2 linked regions of the Buchnera aphidicola (Macrosiphoniella sanborni) genome follow. The protein of the gene in region 2 binds, or shares a complex with, the protein of the main gene of each other region. Links are inferred from orthologs where the notes say so. Each region holds a gene or a part of one and is shown on either strand. Other genes may lie near its edges.

Region 1 (3,540 bases), 320 kb from region 2 along the record:
GTCATTATCTTCATTGAGATCAGTTATATCAGATAATGGTCAAGTATTTTATCAAACTTTGCCCCAATTAGAACATGTAGAATCTGCTGAAGCTTCTTATTTAACATTATATGCTATGCAACAAGTAGTAAATAATGGTACAGCGAAATCGTTAGGAAAAAATTTTAAAGAATTTTCTTTAGCGGGAAAAACTGGAACTACAAATAATTTGATTGATAATTGGTTTGTAGGAATTGATGGCAAACAAGTAGTTATTACATGGATAGGAAGAGATAATAATGAAACAACTAAATTATATAGTGCTTCTGGAGCAATGAAAATTTATGAAAGATATTTACAATATAAAAAACCAAAACCATTAGTATTAATACCGCCAAAAAACATTAATATGTTTTATGTTGATACATTAGGAAGATTATTTTGTAAAAAAGATCATCAACATCATCGAATAATACCAATATGGAATTTAAAAAATAAAAAAATTTGTGATGCTGATACAGAATTAGAATATTATTCAATAGATAAGAAAAAAAATATTTTATCTTGGTTTAAAAGTTTATTTTAAAAAATATCTTTTTAAGATTATAATCTTATATTTTTTTAGATATTAAATTATATATATATATTTATTATAACACATAATAAATGAATAAAATAAAGAATATCTTTATTATAAATTTAAAAAATTTAAATATGAGAATTTATAGTATGTTAATTAAATTTTTCAATAAAATATTTAGCAATCGCAATAATCGTATACTAAAAAAATTTAAAAAAATAGTATATTCTATTAATCAATTAGAAAAAGATTTTGAAAAATTATCAGATAAAAAATTACAATTACAAACAGATATATTACGATTAAGATTAAAAAAAGGAGAAACTTTAGATAATATATTACCTGAAGCTTTTGCTACAGTTCGAGAGGCAAGTAAACGCGTTTTTAATATGAGACATTTTGATGTACAAATATTAGGAGGTATTGTTTTAAATAAACAATGTGTTGCGGAAATGCGAACAGGTGAAGGAAAAACCTTAACTTCTACACTACCAGCTTATTTAAATGCATTAACTGGAAAAGGTGTACACATAGTAACTATGAATGATTATTTAGCTCGTAGAGATGCCGAACAAAATACTCCTTTATTTAAATTTCTTGGTTTGAAAGTAGGTTTAAATCTATCAGATATGTCTGCTAGTTTAAAAAGAGATGCTTATTTATCTGATATTACATATGGTACTAACAATGAATATGGATTTGATTATTTGCGTGATAATATGGTTTTCTTTCCTGAAGAAAGAGTACAAAGAGAATTAAATTATGCATTAGTAGATGAAGTTGATTCTATTTTAATAGATGAAGCTAGAACACCTTTAATTATTTCGGGACCTGCAGAAGATAGTTCTGAGCTATATCAGGAAATTAATACAATTGTTCCTCATCTAATTGCTCAAACAAAAGAAGATTCAGATATGTTTCATGGGATAGGTCATTTTGTTGTTGATGAGAAATCAAAACAAGTACATTTAACAGAACGAGGATTAATTACAGTTGAAAATTTTTTATTTGATAAAAAATTAATGAAAATAGGAGAATCATTATATTCATCTAATAATATTATATTAATGCATCATGTTTTAGCTGCACTACGTGCTCACAAATTATTTATGCGTAATGTTGATTATCTTGTAAAAGATAATAATGTAATCATCGTAGATGAACATACTGGTCGTGCTGTTCCTGGACGGAGATGGTCAGATGGATTACATCAAGCAATAGAAGCTAAAGAAAATGTGCCTATTAAAAATGAAAATCAAACTTTAGCATCAATAACATTCCAAAATTATTTTCGTTTATATAAGAAAATAGCAGGTATGACAGGAACAGCTGAAACTGAATCTTTTGAATTCAATACTATTTATAATCTTGATACAATTGTAATACCTACAAATAAAAAAATGATACGAAAAGATTTACCTGATTTAGTATTTATTACTGAAAAAGAAAAAAATAATGCTATTATTAAAGATATAAAAAGATGCTTTTCTTTAAAACAACCTGTATTAGTAGGTACAGTTTCTATTGAAAAATCAGAAATTATCTCTAGGGAATTATTAAAATTAAATATTCATCATAATGTTTTAAATGCTAAATTTCATGCTAAAGAAGCAGAGATTATAGCACAAGCAGGAAAATCTAATTCTATTACTATTGCTACTAATATGGCTGGTCGAGGTACAGATATAGTTCTTGGTGGTAATTTAGAGGTGCAATTAAATAAAAATAAAAAACTTTCACTACAAGAGCTTGAAAATATTAAAAGAAAATGGCAGAGAGAACATGATTTTGTTATTTCTATTGGGGGATTACATATCATTGGCACAGAACGTCATGAATCACGGCGTATTGATAATCAGTTAAGAGGTCGGTCTGGTCGTCAAGGAGATAGTGGTTCGTCTCGTTTTTATCTTTCTATGGAAGATCCATTAATGCGCATTTTTGCATCTGATAAAATTATAAATATGATGAAAAAATTAGGATTATCTTTTAATGAATCTATTGAACATCCATGGATAACTAAAGCTATAGAAAATGCACAAAAAAAAGTAGAAAATCGTAATTTTGATATTAGAAAACAATTATTAGAATATGATGATGTCATTAATCAACAACGTCGTGTTATTTACGCTCAACGTAATAAATTAATTGATAGTAAAGATATAAAAATTATGATACATGATATTTTTGAAGATGTTTTAAAAAAAAATATTTCTGTATATATACCAAATAATACTTCTAAAGAAAAATGGAAGATTATTGAATTAGAAAATATATTAAACACTAATTTTCATTTAAAAATAAATATTTTAGAGTGGTTGAATATACAACCTAATTTAAATGATATAGAGTTGGTGATAAAAATAATTGATATTGCACAAAAACAATATGAAAAAAAAGAAACAATCATTGGTTTAAATAATATGCGTATCATAGAAAAAACTATTATGTTACAAACATTAGATACGCTTTGGAAAGAACATTTATCAGCAATAGAATATTTAAGACAAGGCATTCATTTAAGAGGTTATGCACAAAAAGATCCTAAACAGGAATATAAAAGAGAATCTTTTAATATGTTTTCGAACATGTTAGAATTATTAAAAAATGAAGTAGTATTATTTTTGAGTAAAATTGATTTATTTCATGCAAAAAAATATCTTTATCCAAGTAAATATTTTAAAGATTTTTTAGATAATATAAAAATTAGTCGAAATGCAATATGTATTTGTGGTTCAGGTAAAAAATATAAGCATTGTCATGGAAGATTGTAAAATAATATATCTGTAATCATTTTTATTTTAAATTAGTAAAAAAATTATATTTTTGTAAAATATAATTATATAACTTAACTATTATTAAAAATAAAATAAAAAGTAATTTTTGATTTTTAAATAATTATTTTTATATTATATCATAAAGTACATATGTAATTTTAAGTTTTCTAATTTTTTATCTTTAAAATAACAACATCATAAATT
Region 2 (3,301 bases):
ACCTGGCCCTTTTACCATAACTTCTAAATTTTTTATACCATAATCTTTAACTATCTCTGCACAACGTTCAGCAGCTACTTGAGCTGCAAAAGGAGTAGATTTTCTAGATCCTCTAAAACCAGAACCACCAGATGTTGCCCAACCTAAAGCATTTCCTTGTCTATCAGTAATAGTAACAATCGTGTTATTAAAAGATGCATGTATATGTGCTATACCATCTAAAATTTGTTTTTTAACACGCTTGCGTGTTCGAATAGTTAAAGAATTTTTTATCATAATATAATATTACCTTCTATCCTAATTTATTTTTTTATTGGTTTTCGTGGACCTTTACAAGTTCTTGCATTAGTTTTAGTTCTTTGTCCATGTACAGGCAGACTTCTTCGATGACGTAAACCGCGATAACAATTTAAATCAATTAAACGTTTAATATTAAGTGTTACTTCTCTTCTTAAATCACCTTCAATTACATATTTTGCAACATTTGTTCTTAAACATTCAATTTGTTCTTCATTTAAATCTATAATTTTAGAAGACTCAGGAACTTGTGAAATAGAACAAATTAATTTAGACAGTTTTTTTCCAATACCATATATAGAAGTTAATGCAATTAAAGTATGCTTATTTTCAGGAATATTAATACCTGCAATACGTGCCATATTATAAGACCTTATTATTTTTTTTAAAAATATGTAATATCATAAAATTATCCTTGACGCTGCTTATGTTTTGGATCATTTTTACATATCACTCTCACAACATTTTTTCTTTTTATTATTTTACAATTTCGACACAATATTTTAACAGAAGCTTTGACTTTCATATCTTTCCTTAAATATTTTAATTTAAATTAGCTTTTTTTAATATAGAATCGTATTGATTAGACATTATTAATGTTTGTACTTGAGATATAAAATCCATAATAACTACAACAACAATCAAAAGTGAAGTACCACCAAAATAAAAAGGAGCATTCATAGCACTTCGCATCAATTCTGGAATTAAACAAATAAAAGTAATATAAAAAGATCCAACTAATGTTAATCTCATCATAATTTTATGAATATATTTTGCTGTTTGCTCACCAGGTCTAATGCCCGAAATAAAAGCACCTGATTTTTTTAAATTATCAGCTGTTTCACGAGGATTAAACATTAATTCAGTATAAAAAAAACAAAAAAAGATTATTGTAGATATGTATAAAATTAAATATAAAGGTTGATTTGGTTGCAAATAAAATGCAATATTTTTTAACCATGTCCATTGATTATTTGGTTTACACCATGATATAATTGTTGTGGGAAATAAAACAATACTAGATGCAAAAATAGCTGGCATAACACCAGACATATTAACTTTTAAAGGTAAATGAGTACTTTGTGCAGTATAAATACGTCGACCTTGTTGACGTTGTGCATAATGTACGATAATTTTTCTTTGTCCTCTTTCTATAAATACTACAAAAAAAATAACTAAAAAAATTACCAATAAAATAGATAAAAATAATAAAAAAGATAAATCTCCTGCTTTAGTTTGCTCAATAGTATTTCCAATAGCTGAAGGTAAACCTGCTACAATTCCTATAAAAATAATAATGGAAATACCATTTCCAATACCATATTCAGTAATTAGTTCTCCTAACCACATTAAAAACATAGTTCCAGTTACTAAACTTATAACTGCAACTAAATAAAAAGAAAAATCTGGATTAATAATAATCACACGTGTTCCTAGGAGATTAGGAAGACTTATAGACATTCCAATGGATTGTAAAACAGATAATATTAACGTCCCGTATCTAGTATATTGATTGATTTTATGACGTCCAGATTCTCCTTCTTTTTTCATTTCAGATAAAGTTGGATATATTAATGTTAATAATTGAATGATAATAGAAGCGGAAATATATGGCATAATCCCTAAAGAAAAAATAGAAGCGCGACTTAGCGCTCCACCAGAAAACATGTTAAAAATGTCAACAATAGTACCTTTTTGTTCATTTAATATTTTAGACAAAATAACAGTATCAATTCCAGGAATAGGAATAAAAGAACCGATACGAAAAACAATAAGAGCTATTATTACAAAAATAATTCTATGTTTTAATTCACTAAATTTTTTTTTAGTTTTTTTAAAATTTAATTTCAATTTTTTGACCATTATTCAATGCTCATCCTTCAACTTTGCCACCGGACTTTTCAATTTCAATACGAGCACCCTTAGTCACAAGTAAACCTTTAATTATTAAGGATTTATTTATTGTTCCTGAAAGAATTATTTTGGCATATTTGATATTTTTTTTAATAATATTTTCTTTTTTTAATATCTCAAGATTCACTGTCGTGAAATTAGATAAATCCGATAAACGAACTTCTGCAGTAATATTTTTTTTTCTCGAATTAAATCCAAATTTAGGCAATCTTCTATATAAAGGCATTTGCCCTCCTTCAAAACCACGACGAATACTGCTTCCTGATCTAGATTTTTGACCTTTATGCCCTCTTCCTGAAGTTTTTCCAAATCCAGAACCAATTCCGCGACCTAATCTTTTTCGATTACGACGAGCTCCATTTGCTGGTGCAAGAGTATTTAAATGCATCTTTTCTATGCCTCTTGTATTTTTAAAATATAAGAAATTTTTTTAATCATACCTTGAATAGATGGTTTATTTTCTCGTATAACAGTGTGTCCAATATGACGTAATCCCAATCCAATTAATGTTTTTTTATGCTTTGGTAATCTACCAATAGAACTTTTTATTTGAGTAATTTTTATATTTTTCATGAAATATTCTTTATCCTAATATATCTTCTATACATTTATTTCGCTTTGCAGCTATTATTTCTGGAGATTTCATGTTAATTAAACCATTCATAGTTGCACGAACTACATTAATAGGATTAGTAGAACCATAAGTTTTAGCTAAAACATTATGTATCCCTGCAACTTCTAATACTGCACGCATAGCTCCACCTGCAATAATTCCAGTTCCATCAGAAGCAGGTTTCATAAACACATTAGATCCAGTATGAGAACCTTTTAATGCGTGTTGTAAAGTTTTATTTACTAATGGTACCGTAATCATATTACGTCTAGCTTTTTCCATAGCCTTCTGAATTGCTGCAGGAACTTCACGAGCTTTACCATAACCAAAACCTACTCTTCCATCTCCATTTCCTACTACAGTTAATGCAGTAAAGGAAAATACACGACCACCTTTAACGGTCTTTGAAACACGATTGACTGTAATTAACTTTTCTTGTAAATCATTATTATTTTTTTTTTCAATATTAACCATCAT

Evidence for each region.
Region 1: the proteins of secY (region 2) and secA are in contact, whole or in part, in a crystal structure (PDB 3DIN), measured with the Thermotoga maritima proteins. The link is inferred for Buchnera aphidicola (Macrosiphoniella sanborni) from one-to-one orthologs. Residues at the interface, in WP_004081795.1 of Thermotoga maritima: Glu108, Gly109, Glu110, Glu111, Ala236, Glu237, Arg238, Arg239, Ile240, Thr241, Ile242, Gln243, Tyr244, Ala245, Arg246, Arg247, Val248, Thr249, Gly250, Arg251, Arg252, Val253, Tyr254, Gly256, Ala257, Ser258, Thr259, Tyr260, Leu261, Pro262; in WP_004082002.1 of Thermotoga maritima: Glu261, Ala262, Arg263, Lys300, Ala301, Arg302, Thr303, Ile304, Ile305, Leu323, Tyr324, Asp325, Pro326, Val329, Ser330, Tyr333, Ile336, Lys340, Phe345, Val349, Glu363, Phe364, Tyr374, Ser375, Gly376, Gly377, Glu393, Ile395, Thr482, Ser483.

What each region holds. Positions count from the first base shown.
Region 1 is NZ_CP034864.1:208,954-212,493, forward strand. Bases 340-3,533 are described here. They hold secA (preprotein translocase subunit SecA), read left to right. Parts: upstream 340-708; coding sequence 709-3,333; downstream 3,334-3,533. Other genes in these bases: mrcB (penicillin-binding protein 1B), read left to right, coding at 340-565. In the rest of the region: more of mrcB, read left to right, coding at 1-339. UniProt on the Escherichia coli protein: Required for protein export, interacts with the SecYEG preprotein conducting channel.
Region 2 is NZ_CP034864.1:532,681-535,981, forward strand. The notes cover bases 1-2,955. They hold secY (preprotein translocase subunit SecY), read right to left. Parts: upstream 2,161-2,955; coding sequence 841-2,160; downstream 1-840. Other genes in these bases: rpsK (30S ribosomal protein S11), read right to left, coding at 1-276; rpsM (30S ribosomal protein S13), read right to left, coding at 303-659; rpmJ (50S ribosomal protein L36), read right to left, coding at 707-823; rplO (50S ribosomal protein L15), read right to left, coding at 2,171-2,599; rpmD (50S ribosomal protein L30), read right to left, coding at 2,605-2,784. In the rest of the region: more of rpsE, read right to left, coding at 2,956-3,298. UniProt on the Escherichia coli protein: The central subunit of the protein translocation channel SecYEG. Consists of two halves formed by TMs 1-5 and 6-10.